One region of the Periweissella cryptocerci genome, then DNA from elsewhere that is predicted to be linked to it. Evidence: predicted binding sites of a transcription regulator. Region 1 holds the regulator's gene; each other region holds the start of a gene.

What was found. Region 1 encodes Rex, which represses fermentation and respiration genes when NADH is low (regulators of the CRP and FNR family bind a similar motif). Its sites were predicted from a motif close to TTGTGAANTANTTCACAA; they were not measured.
Region 2: EQG49_RS01465 (GntP family permease) is a predicted target of Rex. The motif match lies at 1,735-1,752, and genes of this name have one in related genera.
Region 3: adhP (alcohol dehydrogenase AdhP) is a predicted target of Rex. The motif match lies at 2,632-2,649, and genes of this name have one in related genera.
Region 4: EQG49_RS10130 (iron-containing alcohol dehydrogenase) is a predicted target of Rex. The motif match lies at 2,888-2,905, and genes of this name have one in related genera.

Annotation. Positions count from the first base shown of each region.
Region 1 covers NZ_CP037940.1:2,002,733-2,008,258, forward strand. Annotated here, with positions in the region: gene EQG49_RS08775 (QueT transporter family protein) at 286-810, shown strand; gene EQG49_RS08780 (ABC-F family ATP-binding cassette domain-containing protein) at 986-2,920, opposite strand; gene EQG49_RS08785 (redox-sensing transcriptional repressor Rex) at 3,094-3,741, shown strand; gene groES (co-chaperone GroES) at 3,998-4,282, shown strand; gene groL (chaperonin GroEL) at 4,368-5,526, shown strand, end outside.
Region 2 covers NZ_CP037940.1:334,940-340,465, reverse strand. Annotated here, with positions in the region: gene EQG49_RS01470 (DNA-binding protein) at 1-944, shown strand, start outside; gene EQG49_RS01465 (GntP family permease) at 1,863-3,161, shown strand; gene EQG49_RS01460 (glycerate kinase family protein) at 3,195-4,325, shown strand; gene EQG49_RS01455 (NAD(P)H-binding protein) at 4,569-5,183, shown strand; gene EQG49_RS01450 (DUF898 family protein) at 5,250-5,526, opposite strand, start outside.
Region 3 covers NZ_CP037940.1:1,831,349-1,836,874, reverse strand. Annotated here, with positions in the region: gene EQG49_RS08105 (sortase family protein) at 158-937, shown strand; gene adhP (alcohol dehydrogenase AdhP) at 1,493-2,548, opposite strand; gene EQG49_RS13720 (hypothetical protein) at 2,895-3,044, shown strand; gene EQG49_RS08095 (DUF805 domain-containing protein) at 3,388-3,756, shown strand; gene EQG49_RS08090 (hypothetical protein) at 3,843-4,214, opposite strand; gene EQG49_RS08085 (C40 family peptidase) at 4,600-5,274, shown strand; gene EQG49_RS08080 (2,3-diphosphoglycerate-dependent phosphoglycerate mutase) at 5,385-5,526, opposite strand, start outside.
Region 4 covers NZ_CP037940.1:2,309,687-2,315,212, forward strand. Annotated here, with positions in the region: gene EQG49_RS10110 (universal stress protein) at 1-212, shown strand, start outside; gene lplA (lipoate--protein ligase) at 287-1,297, shown strand; gene EQG49_RS10120 (hypothetical protein) at 1,320-1,718, shown strand; gene EQG49_RS10125 (hypothetical protein) at 1,718-2,260, shown strand; gene EQG49_RS10130 (iron-containing alcohol dehydrogenase) at 2,928-4,112, shown strand; gene EQG49_RS10135 (DUF805 domain-containing protein) at 4,820-5,521, shown strand.

The DNA of each region.
Region 1 (5,526 bases):
CTAGTATTATGTACTTATCCCCTAAAAGCATGATAAAGTCTCAGAACAGCTTTATCACTTTCTTCATAAATAATCTCCTTGAGTGCTATGCCTAACCAACATAGTGCTTTTTCTTTGTGTGCATCCGTGAATACGCAGAAGTAATTAACACTATATTACGTTATCGAGGTAAAACTTGGATTTTTGACTCTTTAATCAAAAATTGAGGTATGCTAAACTAGTACAGTTGCAATTATTTAGAGGTTCATCTACCATCCCTCTTCAAAAAACTAGGAGATTTATTTTATGGATAATGTACAAACAAAAACAGCAGTAAAGGTAAAAATAAAGCCTGCTGCACAAATTGCTTTGATTGGGGTTGTTGCCGCTATGTATGTGGTAATTACAGCATTCATAGCACCTTTTTCTTTTGGACCTGTTCAATTACGCTTGTCAGAAATGCTTAATCATTTGGCGGCATTTAATAAGCGTTATATTGTTGCCGTTACTTTAGGTGTTGTTATTGCTAACATGTTTTTTGGGTTAGGGATTATTGATGTAATTGCAGGGAGTTTGCAGACCCTTATAATGACTTCTCTTGCGTATTTGCTGACGCGCAAGGTTAAATCGACAATCGTCAAATTAAGCATCACAACGGTTATCACAACGTTAATGATGTGGGTGATTGCATTGGAACTACCAGTTGTGCTGCATCAAAAAATGCTCTTTTGGCCAACTTACATTAGCTTAATGATTGGTGAACTTGGTTCCATGGTTATTGGTGGAGTTATCGTGTATGCCTTAAGTAAACGGGTTGATTTGACTGAATAAATCAACAAACAGAGTCTATACTAGATATTAGCCATATGATTTAGATTAATAAAAATTTAGGCACCGGTGAATGTATTGCTAGCCTAATAATAAATGAACTAACAAATATAGATATGCCTGGCTAATAGCAAAAAGGACTTAACTCTACCAAATGCGGTAAAGTTAAGTCCTTTTGTTATGCTTCGGTTTGAAGCTCTTCGAGTTCCATACTCTTTTCTTCCCAATCAGCTTCGATGCCGGATAGTTCTTCTGTTGCTGCATCGACGACTTTTTGGAGGTCAGAAAGCTTGGCAATATCTGAGCCAACATCGGGTTCATTCATGGCAGCTAAGGCTTCATCACGTTTAGTCTCTAATGCCATCATTTGCGCTTCTAGGTCATCAACTGCGCGTTGGAGTTTGCGAATAATCTTTTGAGCTTCCTTCGATTGTTGATAGTTATCTTGCTTAGAAGGCTGTGAGTTTTCAACTAGTACATCATTTTCGGTGTCCGGTACTTGCGCCGTTTTTTCGATGTAGTAGTCATAGTCACCCATGAAGACTTTTGAACCTTCAGGCGAGATTTCAACAATTTCGGTAGCCGTCTGATTGATGAAGTACCGGTCATGGGAAACAAATAAGACCGTACCGTTAAATTCGTTGACGGCAACTTCAAGAACTTCGCGGGAATCGATATCCAGGTGATTAGTTGGTTCGTCAAGGATAAGGAAGTTATCGTGATCCATCGCTAACTTAGTGAGCATCAGACGCGCCCGTTCGCCCCCTGAGAGACTATTAACCTTTTTGGTAATATCATCCCCACTAAAGAGAAATGAGCCAAGAATCGACCGAATATCCTTTTCTGGCGTTTGTGGATGCTCATCCCAGAGTTCTTGCACAATTGTTTTGTTTTCGTGGAGCGTGTGTTGCTCTTGGTCATAGTAGCCAACCGACACATTGGCGCCAATTTTAGCAGATCCTTTGATAAACGGAATGATGCCTAGGATGCTCTTGAGTAAAGTCGATTTACCAACACCATTAGGACCAACAATAGCAACGGCATGGTGTTTATCGACGTCAATATTAATTGGTTCAGCGAGAATATGATCGGGTGAATACCCAACTGCCGCATCACGGACACGTAAAACTTCACTCCCGCTTTCTAGGTCAGTTGAGAATTGGATTTGAGCGCGGGATGAATCAACCGTTGGCTTTTCAATCCGTTCCATTTTTTCGAGTTGTTTCCGCCGTGCTTGTGCCCGCTTGGTCGTGGAAGCGCGGACAATATTACGATTAACGAAGTCTTCCAACTTATCAATTTCTTTTTGTTGTTTTTCAAATTCCCGAGAAGCAGTCTTAAGACGTTCGGCTTTTGTATCCAAGAAACGGGAATAATTACCAGTATAGTGGTCAAGATGGCCAAAGTTCATATCGTAAACTTCAGTGACAACGCGATCTAGGAAGTACCGGTCGTGCGATACGAGTAAGAGGGCACCGGTGTAGCTTTGTAAATAGCTTTCCAGCCACGCTAAAGTATCCATATCTAAGTGGTTAGTTGGTTCATCTAAAATTAATAAATCGGGACGTTCAAGTAGGGCTTTAGCTAGGGCTAAACGTGTTTTTTGACCACCGCTCAGAGAGCTAATCTTGTCATCAAAACGATCCGGTTCAAACTGAAAACCATGGAGCACACCACGAATAGCTGCTTCATAACCGTAACCATTTTTTTCGTTAAAATCGTGTTGGATTTGGTCGTAGTTAGCGAGTACGCGGGTGTATTCATCTGGGGTCACCGAACTAGGGTCAGCAATCACGGCTTCTAAACGGTGCATTTCTTTTTCCATTTTACGGACTTCAGCGAACGCATCAAGCATTTCATCCCAGATTGTATTTTCAGTGTCTAAACCGGTATCTTGCGCCAAATAACTCATGGTGAGATCTTTCTTGCTAGTGACATCACCTTCATCAGGGGCTTCTTGGCCAGTGATGATTTTCAGCAAGGTCGACTTACCAGCACCATTGCGCCCAACTAAAGCAATCCGCGCGCGGTCTTGAATTTCTAATTGTACATCGCTAAACAATACATCCGCTCCAAAGCGGCGTTCCACATGTTGGACTTGCAACAAAATCATTTTGGCTTACCTCATTCTTTATCTCTAATATGTTGATTTTACCATAGCTGCGCCTAAAAGTTTGTGAAAATGCGATTGTTTTTTAGTTCACAAGCAAGCAAAATGTGCTACAATAGCAAACGAAAAGAAATTCACAAGACAAAATAATATTTGTGAAAATGGAGGACGATTACGTGACTGAACCATCAATTCCACGCGCAACTGCTAAGCGCTTGCCAATCTATTACCGTTATCTTAACTTCTTATTGGATGCGGGTAAAACTCGGGTTTCATCGACTGAATTGTCAGATGCTGTGAAGTTTGATGCAGCCACGATTCGTCGTGACTTCTCATACTTTGGCGCATTGGGAAAACGCGGATATGGATATGACGTTGAAAGTTTACTAACTTTTTTCGCGAAGATTCTTAACCAAGATACTTTAACAAATGTTGCTTTAATTGGTTTGGGAAATTTAGGCCATGCTTTGTTAAACTTTAATTTCCACAAAAATTCAAATGTGCGCGTATCGGCAGTATTTGATATTAACCCAGAATTAATTAACACAATCCAATCTGGGGTGCCAGTATATGATATTCAAGATTTAGTTAAGCAAATCGAAGATCAACGGATTGAAATTGCAATTTTGACTGTGCCATCTGAAACAGCTCAAAAGACAACGGATTTACTTGTACAAGCGGGTGTGAAGGGGATTTTAAACTTCACGCCATTACGTGTTACTGTACCAGACTCTGTTCGCGTGCAAAACGTTGATTTAACTAACGAATTGCAAACTTTGATTTACTTCATTGAAAACTACACCAGTGAAGGTGAAAATAAATAATTAATTCTTTTTCGGGCTGACCATTTTGGTTGGCCTTTTTTTATATTACTGAATGCACTTTAAATTTGTACAGATATATATAGCGGAAAAATAAGTAGGCAAAATGTGCGCTAATTACACATGTAAAATGTCGATTAGGGTGGATTTGTTAACCATAAGACTTGCATTCTTTTGCGGGCGTGATAAGATAGTGATTGTAGATATTAGCACTTAGAGAATGAGAGTGCTAAAAATAATTCATATGGAGGTGGATAGCATGTTAAAGCCATTAGGTGATCGTGTTATTTTACAATTAGAAAAAAAAGAAGAAGAAACATTCGGCGGTATCGTGATTGCCGGTGGTACTGACGAAAAACCAACCACAGCGAAGGTTATTGCTGTTGGTGCCGGTTACCTCTTGCAAGATGGTACGTTGACACCTTTATCAGTTAAGGCGGGCGACATTGTCTTGTTTGATAAGTTTGCTGGTAATGAAATCAAGCACGATGGTGAAGATTTCTTAGTAGTTCACGAAAAAGACATCATCGCGATTGTCGACTAATTTACAATGGTGCAGAATTTAACGTAAAGTTTGAATTTTGGCAACCGTTAATGAAATATAAAATTGAAGTGAGGCAAATTAACACATGGCAAAAGATTTAAAATTCTCTGAAGACGCTCGCGCAGCAATGTTACGTGGGGTTGATAAGTTAGCAGATACAGTTAAGACAACCATTGGACCAAAGGGACGTAACGTTGTTTTGGAAGAAACTTACGGCGCACCTACCATCACTAATGATGGGGTAACAATCGCTAAGGCAATTGAACTTGAAGATCACTTTGAAAACATGGGCGCAAAGCTTGTGGCTGAAGTGGCTTCTAAGACGAACGACATTGCTGGTGACGGTACTACTACGGCCACTGTTTTGACGCAAGCCATCGTGAACGAAGGTTTGAAGAACGTGACTGCCGGTGCTAACCCAGTTGGTATCCGTCGTGGTATCGAATTAGCAACCAAGGCTGCTGTTGAAGCATTGCACGGTATGTCACACAAGGTTGAAACTAAGGACGATATTGCCCAAGTTGCGTCAATCTCTGCTGCCAATGCTGAAGTTGGTGATTTAATCGCCGAAGCAATGGACAAGGTTGGTAACGATGGTGTTATCACAATTGAAGAATCAAAGGGTATCGACACAACGCTTGAAGTTGTTGAAGGAATGCAATTTGATCGCGGTTACATGTCACAATACATGGTAACTGACAACGACAAGATGGAAGCATCATTGGACAACCCATACATCTTAGTAACTGATAAGAAGATTGGTAACATCCAAGACATCTTGCCAATGTTACAAGGTATTGTTGAACAAGGTCGCTCACTCTTAATCATTGCAGATGATATTACTGGTGAAGCTTTGCCAACGCTTGTTTTGAACAAGATGCGTGGAACATTCAACGTGGTTGCAGTTAAGGCTCCTGGTTTCGGTGACCGTCGTAAGGCAATGTTGCAAGACATCGCTACTTTGACTGGTGCGACTGTGATTACTGAAGATCTTGGCTTGAACTTGAAGGACACGACTTTGGCACAACTTGGCCAATCAGCTAAGGTAACCGTTTCAAAGGACAACACAACCATTGTTGAAGGTTACGGTGAAAAGGCCGCAATCGCTGAACGTGTTGAAAATATCAAGAAGCAAATCAGCGAAACCACTTCTGACTTTGATCGTGAAAAGTTGCAAGAACGTTTGGCTAAGTTGGCTGGTGGGGTTGCCGTTGTTAAGGTCGGTGCCGCAACTGAAACTGAAT
Region 2 (5,526 bases), 1.4 Mb from region 1:
GAACCCCATACTACGTGCAAACACTTTACAAAGAATATGGTGTTTCAGGTCGGATGCATTTTAATGAATTTAAGACCGCTATTTTAAATGCTACCACTGGCCAAGTGAAATTGTATGATGCAAATAAAGCACCGAAGTTTGTTGATGCGCCAATCACTAGTGCTGCCGCGAATGATATGAATGAATATTTCGGTCGTTATGGTAAAGGTTGGTGGAACCAAACATCATTTGGTGCCAAACGTGGCGTGAAAATTCCAACTGACAATGGTATCTATGAAGGTGGTAAATTGACCCCATTATTAGATACGAAGGGCCAATTGATGTACTTCACCGATTTCACAAGTGGTAATTCGGAACAAGATTCAGCACTAGGGTACAGCTTAATCAACGCTCGGACAGGTAAATTAACATATTACCGTGATGCCAATTCTGGGATTATGGATTCCGATGGGGCAATTTCGATTGCTGATAAAATTTATCCGGAAAAGAAATGGGAAGCGAAGATGCCAATCTTGTATAACATCGATGGCGTGCCAACGTGGATTATCTCATTACTTGATTCAAAGGGAATTTTCAAAAAGTACGTTTACATTAATGCGATTGATAATGATATTGTAATTGATGGTGACTCGGCCCAAGAAGCACTCGATGGCTATCGCAATGAGTTGGCAACTAAGGGTAGCAATAACCACTCAACTGACCCAACGCAAATGAAAGACATTACGGGTAAGGTTTATCGGACGGCAACTGTTAGTGATACAAAACAAACAATTGTCAGTTTCGTATTGGCTGGTCGTCCAACCGTGTTCAACGTGAATACTGCCAACGCCCCAGATGCGTTGTTCTTACAAGCTGGTGATGAAGTGAGTTTCAAGGCCGATGTCCTCGATGACACCAAGGTCGCAACTATTGATACAATAGAGATTAAGAATTTTAATAAGTAATTATGGCAAGGGAAGTGGGACAAAAGGCGATCTGCAACCTTGATATAATGAAACTTAATTCGTCAGCGATAGCGAGCAAAGCGAGCGTGGTGATGAATTAAGTGAGTTATATCAACGATTGCAGCCTTTTATTCGTTAATAAGCCGAATTTCTACCTTACTAAGATAAGGAGAAATTCGGCTTATTTTGCGGGCTGGACTTTAGCTCGCACCGTGATGGCATAATCAGTAACGGGTTTCGTTACTGGTTATGGATTTGTGAAGATGGTTAGCGCGTTAGCGAACCAAGCTTCGCAAATATTTGAAGACCGCACTGTGGCTTCAAATGCTTGTCTTCCATCACGGTGTCCAGACTGGTTCCAGCCTCGTAGTGGGAATCAATCTGAGACACATATCTAAATTCCGCGCTAGAAAAATTTTAGTCATTTTTCATTGCCCCAAGTATTGGCGGCGGCCAAAACGTTACACGAATAGCTGACTAATAGTATTCTAAGTAGTTAGTGTGTTAGAGTTAACGGAGGGGGATGAAAAACATGCTAATATTTTTAACTATTTTACTAATTGTTGGTTTTTTGCTATTGTTTTTTGGTAAAGATCACCATAACCCAAAAATTATTTGGGTTTCGGCGGGCTTTCTAGTGATTATCGTAATCTTGTTTGCGCTATATTTGCATTTTAATTAACAGGTCATGGGCTGGACATTTTGTCGGGCCTTTTTTAGTATGTTCAATTGAGGATATTGAACGAATATGGGAGCTGCTTAGACACATAATTGTGGAAAATTGGCACACATGTGAAAAATATAACAACAAAATACGTGCAATTTTGAATCCACAGAGTATAATTGGAAAAGTCGTTAAGTTAAACGTTTTACTTAACTTATCATTACTATTATATATTTTATTGGAGGAATTCAAAGATGCCTGGTGTCTCAGTTAGCTGGATTGGCGCTTTAGTCGGCTTGGCTTTAGCAATTATTCTTATTTTACGACGTCTCAATCCCGTCTATGCATTGTTGTTAGGAGCCGTGATTGGTTCGCTTGTTGGTGGGGCTAATTTAGTTCAGACCACACAAATTGTTATCACTGGTTCACAAAGTGTCATGGGGACAGTAGTTCGTGTGATTGCTGCCGGTGTTTTGGCTGGTGCAATGATGGAAAGTGGTGCCGCTGATGTGATTGCGCGGACAATTGTTAATAAACTCGGCGATAACATGGCAATCTTTGCCTTAGCACTGGCGACAATGTTGATTACCTCCGTTGGTGTGTTCATCACGGTTTCAATCATTATTGTTGCACCAATTGCGATGGCAGTTGGGAAAAAGCTGAATATTTCGAAGCTTGCCTTACTGGTAGCCTTGTCTGGTGGTGGTAAAGCAGGGAATATTATTTCACCTAATCCCAACACGATTGCTGCAGCAAGTGGTTTCCACATTGAAACAAGCGCATTGATGATTGCCGACTTTGTTCCTGCCTTGTTTGGTTTGGCAATGGCTGTCTTGGTTGCGTCACTTCTCCGGAACAAAGGGGAAATGCCAACTGATCGTGATATTGTTGAAAAAGAAGAAGAAAATCAAAATCACCCAAGTGTTGGTGCATCATTTGTCGCTCCCGTAGTGGCAATTGTCTTATTATTGATTAATCCGATTGGTGAAATCCTCCACGTGCATGCGTTAGAAGCTTTCCAAGTTGACGCGATGTATATTTTGCCATTTGCAGGGATTGTCGGTATCTTGGCAATGAAGCAAGGTAAACACATTATGGACTACACGCGTGCCGGTTTGATGCGCATGACTGATGTGGTCTTAATTTTGATTGGTGCCGGAGCCATTGGTGGCTTGATTTCATCATCAAACTTGTCAGTTGAAATTGTTAAATTAATCAATGAAGCAGGTATTTCTGGTACCTTATTAGCACCAATTGCTGGTATTTTGATGGCTGCAGCAACTGCCTCAACTTCAACTGGGGTTATCTTGGGAACTGGTTCATTTGGTAAAACTATCTTGTCATTTGGGGTTTCACCAGTTGGTGCTGCCGTAATGATGCACACTGGTGCCACTGTGATTGATGAATTACCACATGGGAACTATTTCCACGTTACTGGTAACGCGATGCACATGGATATCAAACAACGTTTACGCGTTATTCCATATGAAGCAATTGTTGGGTTAACGATGACAATTGTCGGTACGATTATGTACGGTTACTTAATGAAGTAGGAAATTACTTTATCAAATATGAGGTGAAAAACGATGAAATTTGTAATTGCGCCGGATTCCTTTAAACAAAGCATGACGGCTAAGGAAGCAGCTAATGCCATTAAACGTGGTTTGCTCAAAGTTTTCCCTAACGCCGAATACGAACTTGTTCCCATGGCTGATGGTGGTGAAGGAACGGTTCAATCATTGGTTGATTCCACTGATGGGGTTTTGAAAACTGCTACTGTGATGAATCCACTCGGTGAAATGGTGAGTGCCGAATACGGTATTTTAGGAAATGGCACGACAGCCGCTATCGAAATGGCAGCAGCCTCAGGAATCCAATTCATTGACGAAAACACGGCTAACCCATTAATTGCAACGACTTACGGGACTGGTCAATTGATTAAGGCAGCTCTTGATGATGGCATGCAAGAAATCATTATTGGTATTGGTGGCTCAGCGACTAACGATGGTGGTCAAGGGATGGCTGAAGCATTGGGGGTTAAATTCCTCGATGCCGCAGGTGAACCAATTAAACGTGGTGGTGGTGATCTTAATCGCTTAGTTACCATTGATATGAGTGCGGTTGATGCGCGTCTTGCGAACGTGAACATTCGGATTGCCTCTGATGTGACGAATCCCTTGGTTGGTGAAAAGGGTGCATCATACGTCTTTGGTCCCCAAAAGGGTGCAACCCCAGCAATGGTAGCAACGTTGGACGCCAACTTGACGCACTATGCGCAAGTTATCAAGGAACAACTCGGCAAGGACTTGGCTGATTATCCTGGTGCCGGTGCTGCCGGCGGCTTGGGTGCTGGTTTGTTAGCATTTACAAATGCCAACCTCGAACCTGGGATTCAAATCGTTGTCGAAGCGACAGGTTTAGTTGCTAAAGCTAAGGACGCCGATTATGCTTTCGTTGGTGAAGGTGGAATTGATTTCCAAACGCAATACGGTAAAACGCCAATTGGTTCAGCCAAGGCGATTAAACAGGCCAGTGCAAACGCCAAAGTCATTGGTTTAGCCGGTTATGTTGGTGAAGGTATTGACGTGTTGTACGATCTTGGCATTGATGCAATCTTTGGGATTGTGCCTAGTGCAATGGACTTGAAAAAAGCCATGACAACTGGTGAAGCCAACCTCGAACGGACAGCTGAAAATATTGCACGATTAATTAAATAGTTTATTAATGCTGGGGTACATTGTATCTTAAGCCAAAAAAGCACCGATTCTGTCATAGGATCGGTGCTTTTTCGTAATGGAGTACTTAATATTAGTGGCATGTTGATTCCACGGCCAAACTTTCACAACACCCATAATTTCATTTTTGGGAACTAGTCTCCAGTAGCGGCCATTTTATGTATTCACTATTAGTAAGCAAAGTGCTATCATTGAAACTTCAGAATGAAACGAGGAAATCATAATATGACAAAAGTACTAGTATTGGGTGCGACAGGGACAATTGCACAACACGCAGTGAAGTTCATGCATGCGAATGGCACGGACGTAATTCAGTTTGTGCGGACGCCAAGCAAATTGCGCCAATCTTTGAACGTAATTCAAGGGGATGCAGCCGATGTAGTTGCACTTAAGGAGGCCATGACGGGAGTTGATGTAGTGTATGCCAACCTTGGACCAACAAACATGCCTGTTTTTGCGCAAGCTGTTATGGATGCAATGCACGCAACTGGTGTGACCCGGTTGATTTGGACAGCGACAGCGGGGGTTCATGATGAACTACCTGTCAGCCACCAAGCTAACGCAGCGAAGATGTTAGGCACTACCGATGATCCAACATCTTACATGGGTGATCAAGCAGCTGCGGTTAAATTAATTATGGCGAGTGACTTGGATTATACGATTATTCGCCCGAATTGGTTAACCAATGATGATCAAGTCCAAGCGGTCATCATTGCGCAATTTGGGACTGAATTACCAGATGGGGCCATCAGCCGTAAAACGGTCGGCCACTTTGTCAGTGATTTAGTTAATAATTTAACACAACACCAACGTGGATCAATTTCATTAAGTGGCAAATAAATATGCTAAAAATGACGGCTCACTAGAAAATTAGTGAGTCGTCATTTTTAGGGAGACATAAGAAGGTTAATTGCTGAAAGTGGTGTTCTTAGCTTTCCAGTCTTCCAGTTTAATTTGGACCCAGAAAAGGTAAATGCCAATAGTGATGATACTGAGTAATAACCATTTAATCCAATTACCGAATAAACCAACCGCAGAGCCGCTAAAGTGCATGCGATGGCCATCAATAACGGTATGATTTATTTTCCAGCCATAGACCATTGTGATTGACCACGGATAACAAATTCCCAAGGTCAATGCAGTCACAAAAAAGCCGAGAATGTACCAGCCAATGAGCGAAACA
Region 3 (5,526 bases), 170 kb from region 1:
CGGGGTAATTCCCAATTATGCACTTAGCACCCCTGCTTTCTCGTAAATTTAATACATCTATTTTAACATATCAAACCGTGTTCATAGTTATTTCATATCGATTCGCTATTATTGAATTAGTAAACTTTATCTATAAAATTCAGGAAAGGGGGCGTCAATGTCTAAAAAAATTATCCTCGCTTGTATTGTCATGGTCGCAATTCTCGGTATAAAATTATCGCCACTCAGTGTAGCCAGTTCGCCCCCACTCCATCAATACAACATCACAATGAGTAGCACGCTTGAGCAACAATATCTCGACGATGTCATGGAAACTGAAACCACCGCACCATTTTACGTCAATCCCCAAGCTAGCTGGAAAAAGGCGTTAAGTGAAGTGTTCACTAGTCTCCGGAGCACTGCGCAACAATCCATCGCCAATCTCTACTTTGAAGCGGATGGTCAACCCCTCCCCATTTTCCAAACAACCTTGGCCGCCCAGTTACACCAAGGCATTACTTTAGTTTCCGGTTCGGCGAGTTTAACTAACGCCTCCCGCCAAACAAGTACGCTCCTTGCGACTGCACCCAATACCATCAATGCATTTGCCGGGCACTTACCTAACATGTCCGTTGGTGCCCTTTTCTATATTCATAGTGGTACGAGCCATTTGACGTACCAAGTTGTTAAGCAACAAATTATTGATAAGCCAATTAATAATGTCATCGCGCAACCAAAGGATAACGGCAACTACGTAACTTTAGCTGTGCCAATGATTCAAGCTAATCAAAACGTAACTTTAGCAATCCAAGGACAATTACTCGCGAATGATTTCAAAGCCGCCGCGATTCCCAAACAATGGTTCATGCCGATTGCCCTATTGATATTAATGGTCATTATCTCCATTTGGGTTTTCTGGGCGACATACCACATTGTCTGGCAGATTTTCTTTAAGTAAATATTGGTACGTGAGTATTTCGGGTCGTGAATTAGGTTTCAGTATATCAAGGTTGCAACCCGCATTTTGTACCACTTTCCGGCGCTATTTATTCTAGCGTGGGATTGTCGTTTCCGTACTTTTCAAGTATCAAATTACTAGGGTTCTATTATCAGTGTTTTTCATGCCACTGCGTCCTATAGTTGGTAACTGTTTTTGCTAGTTTGAGCATTATTCCAAACTAACGGAGTACCGGTAAATTGCTTGGCGGGCGCAGCCTTTACACCGCGACTGGGGGAATATGTGTGCAGCACATATTCCCGCTGAGGATGAGATGAGGAATCTTGGGGATTTATCCCCTAGAGTCCCAGCTTATCCGAACCGACCAAGACCGCACTTTGGCTTGGGAGGCTGCTTCCAGCGTGGTGCTCCAAGTAATTTACTGGCACGTAGTGGCCAATTTCATTCAATCCCACGTCAGAAAAATTAGAACCCACTTTCCCAGTATTAACATTAATAACGCAAAAATAGCCCGATTTCCCTTGTGATAAGGGGAATCGGGCTATTTGATTAATATTAAAGAGTAGTGAAATCGAAGACCTTACGACCGGTAATCTTACCGTTCTTCATTTCATCGATAACTTCGTTGATGTCACTGAATGCAACCTTTTCAACGATAGGCTTAACTTTACCTTCAGCACCGAATTGGAAAGCTTCCTTCAAGTCAGCACGCGTACCAACCAATGAACCACGAACTTCGATACCGTCAAGAACAGTCTTAGCGATGTTCAAAGCCATGTCACCTTGTGGCAAAGCAACGGCAACTAACTTACCCATTGGGCGCAATGAATCAACGGCTTGGTTAAAGGCAGTTGCGTTAACTGCGGTAACTTGGGCGTTGTGCACACCACCAGTTGCCTTTTGCACTTCAGCAGCCACGTCTTCAACCTTCTTACGGTTAATCATAACTTCAGCACCATTGGCGTGTGCAGCAGCCAACTTATCTTCGTTACCATCGATAACAGCAACGTGAGCACCAAAGACATTGTGTGCGTATTGGACAGCCAAGTTACCAAGACCACCGGCACCGTGAACTGAAACCCATTGACCAGGCTTAGTTTCACCAACCTTCAATGACTTGTACATTGTAACACCGGCACAAGTGATTGAAGTTGCTTCAACTGGATCTAAGCCTTCTGGAACTTTAACTGCATACTTAGCGTTAACAACAACTTGTTGTGACATTGCACCATCAATTGTGTAACCTGAGTTGCGAACGTTACGACAGAAAGTTTCATTACCTGAAACACAGAAATCACAAACGCCACATGCGTCGTAGAACCAAGCGATTGATACACGATCGCCGACTTTCAAGTAGTCAGATGCGCCTTCGCCAAGCTTAGACACGCGACCAACACCTTCGTGACCAATAACACGGCGGAAAGCACCGTTACGTTCACCCAATTCATTAGGGTTACCAAAATCACCGTTTGCACAGTGTAAATCAGTGTGACAGAGACCAACGTATTCCACGTCAACCAAGGCGTCACCGAAGCTCAAATCGCGGGGCTTCCAGTCTTCTAAGATATCAACAAAACCATCTGGTACTTCACGAACAACTGCTGCTTTCATTATTTAAATTCCTCACTTGTCTTAATTCATCATATTTAATATCGCTTACTTATTACATTCTAATGCAAACGTTTTCAAAAAGAAAGTGTAAGTTATCACAATTTAAAATATTTTTCACGTGAAATTGATTATTACCACCGTTTTTAATAGTTCCATTGCTCACATGTGAATAAAAAGCATAAAAAATATGAATATTCTGTGAGCATATCTCACCCCTTTTTTTGAGAATCGCAGTATAATATAAGTGTAGAAGAGATAGGGTTTCTCTTTACAAAGGGATTTGTTTTTAGAGCCTCATTCGAAAAGAGTATGTCAATTTAGATTTAGTGGAAAGAAGGTGTATCCGATGCCTTTTGATATTGATGATATTAAAGATCAAGCAACAGATGCCTTGAAGGACGTCGATCTTGACGACCTTAAAGACAAAGCAGAAGATCTCTTGAAGGACGTTGATCTTGACGACCTCAAGGACAAAGCAAAAGATTTACTTGGGTAAGCTTATATATTTGAACAAGTATCACCGCTCATGGCTGTTTCGGTCATGGGCGTTTTTTGATTCCAATTCGTCTGACGTGGGATTGAATAAAATTGGCCACTGCGTTAGTTAGTCATAATTCTCAAAACTAGAAAAAAACAGTCGTTGTGGGCAAAAAATGCATTGAAAACGAACTGAACCGCTGAAATAATGCACCAGTTTAATCAATCGGTAATTCAGTGGTTGTTCAGAATTTATAGTATGCAAACTAGTGCTAAGCAAAATCCGATACCAGAAACTACTACTATGCTAGAATGAATATTGTATTAGCAATTTTATTTATCAAAGAAAGGAAGTAATTACCATGATTGAAGCAACTAAATTATTTTGGACGCACGTGTTTGATTTCCAAACTCGTTCAACGCGCAGTGATTTCTGGTGGGCGGCATTAGGTAATATTATTCTATCGATTATTGTCTCCTTTGTTGCCGGGCTTATTTTCGGTAACAGCACTGCAGGTTCAGCAGCTTATTCAATTATTTATGGAATTGTTGGTTTTCTCTACTTGATTGCGACGATTTCAATCGTTGTCCGACGTTTACATGACATTAACCGTTCCGGCGGTTGGTGGTGGATTCAACTGATTCCAATTGTCGGCGGGATTATCTTATTAGTCTTTGAATTGACTGCCACAGTCGAAGTTGGCAACCGTTATCCTAAAATGGAACGCTGATAACTAAAGTACCAAAAATAAGCCGGATTTCTCCTTATCATAAAGGTAGAAATCCGGCTTATTAACGTGCGATAAAGCGTCGCATTTTATTCGCCATCATTTTCAAACTGTGCCGTTAATTCAGCTACTCGTTGTTTGAAGTCTGCACTAAAAATGTCGTATTGTGCCACTAATTCGGTAACATCATCAATGTTCCCTTCGGCAGTTTCAGCAAAATAGTCAAATTCAGCTTCTACCTGCTTATTAGTTTTATCTGCGTCGGCAACCTTATCAAACTTCGCCACGTGATTATTGAAATCAATGATCGCAATTTCATTGACCAATGGTTCCATAATTTCACCACCACGCGCAATGATTGTGTCCTGCATAACTTGGAGTGCTTCACGTAAAGTATTAATGCTCGTTGCTGCAATCGTTTTTACTGCATCCCGATTAGCCAACATTGTTTGTTTATCCATTTTATCGTCATCCGTTTTCTGATTAATAGAGCTATTTTAACCCATTTACGTTGTGAAATGGAATTATTATTCAGTGTTACCTACCTAATCCAGTTTTAATTATTGCGCGCTTGCGTCAAATTCCGTGTTCCTGTCATTAGTTTGCAATCAGTTTTCGATTAATTTTCTTCATCATTTCGCCTTGTGAACCCTAGTTTAAACCACTTTTATAATCATTTTCTAATGTTTTTGCGTACATTGTTTATGCATTTTGCATTAAATGTATGTCATTAGATTGTATTCAGACGTAATTATGTCGTAAATGCATCGCAATACTGGACTGATATGCTTATCACTGTTCAATAACTCATGTCGTACACAACAAAAAGGGGTAACAAAGGATAATATGAATAAATTTAATTTAAAGAAAATCGCATTATCATCATTTGTCACGACAGCATTATTAGCCGGTGGGACGGTTATCGCTAATGCGGACACAGTTACAGTTAAATCGGGGGATTCACTTTCAGCACTTGCTGCTACTAACGGGACAACCGTTAATAAAATTGCTCAAGATAACCACATCGCTAACCCGCAATTAATTTTTGTAGGACAAAGCTTACAAATCAACGGTGGTAGCAATGCAAGTGTTGGCAGTCAAAGTCAGGCCGCACAACCAAGCAATGTTTCAACACGCAGCACAACGACCTCATCATCAACTGGTCAAAATATCGTTAACTACGCTGCCCGCTTCTTAGGTACACCCTACGTTTGGGGCGGTGGCACACCAGCTGGCTTTGACTGTTCTGGACTTGTTCAATACGTCTTCGCCAATGCGGCTGGGATTAACTTAGCTCACTACACTGGTTCACAAGCCGCTGCAACCACGCGGATTCCAGTTAGCCAAGCTAAAGCCGGCGATTTATACTTCTGGGCTAATGGCAGTGGTGTTTACCACGTTGCCATCGCTACTGGAAACGGTCAATACATTGAAGCACCAAAACCTGGTGATGTCGTTAAGACAAGTTCTGTTAATTACTGGGCACCATCATTTGCTACTCGCGTTGCGGGTGTAAACTAAAATTATCAATATACGTTTAAAAGTCGGAAATTTTATTTCTGGCTTTTTTTATGTGCTCACAAAAAAACACCAACCAGAACCTAATCTAGTTAGTGTTTTCAATATAAATATTACAAAGCTTTCTTAGTAAGAATCTTCTTATCAGTAAGCTTCAAGTCTTTGTCGAATGTGTAGACAACTGGTTCACCAGTAGCCATTTCGAGGTTAAGGATATCATCGTCAGAAATTTCTTCGATGTACTTAGCCAAGGCA
Region 4 (5,526 bases), 310 kb from region 1:
AGGCGCAAGACGCCGGAGTGAAAGATGTTGAAATTCACGTTCGTTTTGGTAACCCAAAGACTGTTATTTCTAACGAATTTCCACGTGACCACAAGAACGGCTTGATCGTTATTGGAACTACTGGTATGAACGCTGTTGAACGTTTGGTAGTTGGTTCAGTAACTAGCTACGTAACGCGTTCAGCTGTATCTGACGTGCTAATCGTGAAGTAATTAAGTAAACCGTAACGAGCACATTAGTGTTAGTTACGGTTTTTTGTTTATTTACACAAAAAGGAGGTTGGAATATGTACTATTACGTAATGCCTAGTCATGATATTCGGCGTAACTTAGCTACAGAAGAATATTTAATGTACAACCGTGATTTTGATGAACCGTTGGTGCTGTTCTATTACGAAGAACCAAGTATCATTGTTGGGCGCAACCAAAATACGCAGGAAGAAATTAATCAAAAATATATCGACGAGCATGGCATTGTAGTAACACGTCGTCGGAGTGGTGGCGGTGCCGTTTATCATGACCTTGGTAATTTATGTTTTAGTTTTGTGCTTGATACCAAGGATGCAAAATTTGGTGATTTTAAATCATTTGTGAGTCCGATTATTGATGCGCTACATGAGATGGGGGTAACTGATGCCGAAGTTTCAGGGCGTAATGATATGTTGGTCGATGGTAAGAAATTTTCTGGCAGCGCGATGTTTAAGCATGGTAGTAAAATTTTTGCCCATGGAACATTGATGCTAGATGTTGACATTGATATAGTCACAAATGCACTCAATGTCCCCGCAGACAAAATTGCTTCCAAAGGTATTAAATCCGTCCGTTCGCGGGTGACCAATTTAAAGCCATATTTAGATGCTAAATACCGTGATATTGACGTCCCTGATTTCCGTGATAACTTACTCCGCCATATGTTTAAAGTAGATGATTTAGCTGAAATCAAAGCACATGAAGTTAATATTAGTGCGGATGAAGAAGCAAAAATTGAAAAGATATATCAAGATGTGTACAACAATTGGGATTGGGTATATGGTGCTTCACCGGCATTTACTGTAAAAAAGCGCCAACACTTTGATTCTGGAACGATTGATGCCCGTTTAAACGTTGAAAATGGTATTATTAAACAGTTAACTTTTTTTGGCGATTTCTTTGGCCCTGAAGAAGCAAGTCAACTAGCCGACCGCTTAACTGGAATCCGGTATGATCGCTCAAGTATCCAAGCGGTGTTGGTAACAGTTGATTTGCAGCAATATTTCTTAGGAATTAGCGAAGAACAAGTTTTAGACTTATTAGCATAATAATAAATTCGGAGTGTTATACATGGAAAAAAATAGTTTAGCAGATGCAACACGCTATGGGCTTGCGGCCCTGATTATCTTTGTGATTATTGATATTATCTTATCATTGCACACTAAGGCATCGCCATGGGCGTCAGTAGTTGTCATGGTTGTAATTTTTGTGGCTTCATTGGCTTTGATCCGTTTTGGAATGCCAATGGCCATCTACTTACAAGCCTTTGGGATGCTTTTGATTTTATTGACGTTCATTTCAGGTTTTGCCCAAGTTTGGGGTACGGTAGCTGGTTATGGTGTTGGGATGAAGCTCTTTGCGACGCTATTATTATTAGCCGGCATCGCAATGCAAGTGTTCTGGGCACGCTCAGCCTTCTGGTTCCGCAAAGAAGCAGGCGTTTATCACAAACAAGGGGGTAAGAAGTAATGCAAATGGATGGACAAGAATTTTTAACCGCGGTAAAAGAAGAAGCTTTTGAAAAATGGTCAGTGACGGCTGCCGATGAAGCTGCCGTTAACTTGGATGATTTGTTTAACTTCTTTGATCAGCAATTACGCGCTGATAAGTTAGCACAAGGTGAAATCATCATCGATGCCCCTGAACCCGAAGATACTATTAGTTTGCGTCTTGAAACCGCAGCTATCAACTTACCATTGCGCTATTTTAATGCAATGAACAAGTTGATTGACGAAACTGTTGATAATGAAATTAACGTGTACATGATTGTTGAAAGTAAGTTGGTTTCGCAATCTGGATTGTTTATTGATTTTGCAGCTTCAGTTGCGGCCTACTTAGATGATGCAGATTCTGTTAAAGCTAAAATTGCTACTTTCTTCAATGAAAAATTGGAACTCATCAACGCGGGTGGTTGGGAAACTTTAATACCTGTCGTTGAAGAAATTGATGCGACAGATGATGAACCAGAAGCAAGCCAAGAGACAGCAGAAACACCAAAACGAGCTAAATAAGCACAAGAGGTCGAGATAATTTATATTTCGATCTTTTTTATTTTGCTCTATTTCGTCTGATATGGAATTGAATAAAATTGGCCACTACGTGCCAGCAAATTACTTGGCGCACCACGCTGGAAGCAGCCTCCCAAGCCAAAGTACGGTCTTGGTCGGTTCGGACAAGCTGGGACTCTAAGGAATAAATCCCTAAGACTCCTCATCTTATCCTCAGCGGAAATATGTGCTACACACATATTACCCCAGTCGTGGTGTAAAGGCTGCGCCCGCCAAGCAATTTGCCGGCACTCCGTTAGTTAGTAATAATACTCAAACTGGCAAAAAAGTGATAGGGTGTAGATTCAACAAAATTAGTTATCCCTGATTTTGTGATGTGCTCAAACTAGTGCCTAAGGTATATTCCGTGATACGTAAGTACGCTTAAACAAAAGTACAGAAATGAGAATCCCACGTCGGACGGAAGAGGGCCTTTTATTTGAAAATGCCAACAGACGGGGGGGATACTATGGTGTCTGCTCGCGTTAAGTTTGCGGGTAGTTGTCCACGATTTTAGCATTAACAGTGGCCAGTTTTGATTACTAAACACGCATCAGTAAAAAATACTTGCCTTGGAGTACCCTCTAAGCGTTATTATATAGATAACAACTATAAAGGATGTAATTAACTCATGGAAAATTTCCGTTTTTACGTACCAACTGATATTCGTTTTGGTAAGGACCAATTAGACGCTTTACACGACTCTGTTGCCCAATTTGGTAACAATGTATTGTTCATATATGGTGGTGGTTCAATTAAGAAGTCTGGTTTGTACGACCAAGTGCTTGCTCAATTGGCCGGCTTAAATGTTACTGAATTAAGTGGTGTTGAACCTAACCCCCGGATCGAATCAGTCCGTGAAGCCGTTAAGTTGTCACACGAAAACAACATTGACGTGATTTTGGCCGTTGGTGGTGGTTCAGTTATTGATGCCGCCAAAGTTGCTGCTGCCGGTGCTAAGTACGAAGGCGATGCCTGGGACTTAGTTAAGGATGCAAGCAAGGTGGGCGAAGCATTACCATTGGTTGATATTTTAACTCTTTCTGCAACCGGGACTGAAATGAACCGGAATGCAGTTATCACTAATTTTGACACGAATGAAAAATTGGGAACAACTGGCTGGAATTTAATTCCAGCAGTATCATTCTTGAACCCAGAAAACACGTTTACTGTTTCTAAGTGGCAAACTGCGGCTGGTTCAGCTGATATCATGTCACACTTGTTTGAACAATACTTTGACCGCGCTGAAGGCACTGATATTCAAGACTTCGTGGCTGAAGGTATCTTGAAAACAGTCATCAAGAACGCCCCAATCGCAATGCAAGATCCAACTAACTACGATGCGCGTGCTAACTTGATGTGGGCCTCATCACTTGCCTTGAACGGTTTAACTGGTAAGGGTAAGAAGAACGGCTGGACTGTGCACCCAATTGAACACGAATTATCAGCATACTACGATATTACTCACGGTGCTGGATTGGCTGCTTTAACGCCCCGTTGGATGGAATTTGCTTTGGATGCGACGACGGTTGATAAGTTCGCTCAATACGGTGAAAATGTCTGGGGAATTAAGAATGATGACAAGATGAAGACTGCTAAGGAAGCAATCTTGGCAACTCACGACTTCTTTGCATCATTAGATATCCCAATGACCCTCCAAGGTCTTGGCATTGAAGAAGACACTAAGTTTGCTGAAATGGCAGCCGAAGCAGTTCGCATTGATGCCCTTGATAAGAACGCCTACGCTAAAATGACACCAGCTGATGTTGAAGCTTTGTACCGTGCAACTTCAGAAGAATTTTCAATCGATCTCTAAGATGTGACTTTTAATGGCCGGCAATTTTCTTAGTTCTAGTCATTAAAATAAACGGAATTAGGATTAGTGCTGGGATGAAAAAACATCCCCAGTCCTTGAATATATTAGAAAAGAAGCGGAGCCCTTTGGTAATCAAAGGTGTTGCGCTTTTTTGCTTAGTGGGAGATTATTGATACAGTCCTATTTCGTCTGACGTGGGATTGAATAAACTTGGCCATTGCGTGCCAGTAAATTACTTGGCGCACCGCGTTGGAAGCTCATTGCCAAGCCGAAGTACGGTCTTGGCAAACTCGGATAAGCTGGGACTCTAGGGGAATAAATCCCCAAGAGTCCTCATCTCATCCTCAGCGGAAATATGCGTTTCACACATCTTGCCCCAGTCGCGGTGTAAAGGCTGCGCCCGCCAAGTAATTTACCGCCACTCCGTTAGTTAGGAATAATACTCAAACTAGCTAAAAATAGTTGCTAACCACAGTCCACGGTAGTATGGAAAAAAAGAGGACCAATAGACATCATTAATTCGATATTACTAAGTTGATAAATGCACAATATTAGGGCATATTGTATACTTAAAGTATCAAGCCTTTCAGTTTTCTGTTGTTAGCTATCTTATTACTCATTCCGTGGCTTAGCTTAGGACTGTTATGTTAGTAGTATTACCAGCATCGAAGATATGGCGCTAAATAAAAGTATTGGAGGTTATCATTATGTCTGAAGAAAAAGAATACATCGATCATGAATATGAATCAGGGATTAAGGAAGATGATTCGCATTCTATAGAAACACAACTAGTTGAACCGGCTGTGAATGGATATCAACAGCCCACGCTAGTTAATCCTAGTGATGCAGAAACGAGTTTAATTCCGGCAACTAAGCAATTTTTTACGCACGCATTTGATTTTACCTCGCGGGCGACGCGAGGGGATTTTTGGTGGGGGACTTTAGGTCTGTACATCATTGGGGCAATTATTAGTGTTGTTTTTGGCTTGCCAATCGGTATTTTGTTTGGGATTGGGACTGAGGCAGCCACGAACGCTGGGGTGGTTGTCAGTATTATTGGTTTAGTCGTGTTAGCGATATTTGGTCTAGCGCTTGCGTTACCAACGATTGCCCGTTCAGTCCGTAGGCTACGTGATGTCGATATGCCACCATTATTGGGATTGTTATGGTTGTTAGGTGATCTTGGGGGATTATTTTTCTTTGTTGTTTCCTTGATTCCAACGGCGCTAGTAGGCAAAAAGACTCGGCGCCAAACTGAATTTACACCAGAACACCTGTTACGTAACTGGTTGCTTTACGGCGCGATAATTATTGTCGTAGTCGGGGGGATTGCCGCACTTATCGCCATGCTTTTTGTCAATGTGCAAAACAATCCCGAACAAATTTCAACTCAACTGAATAATCTGTAAATCCT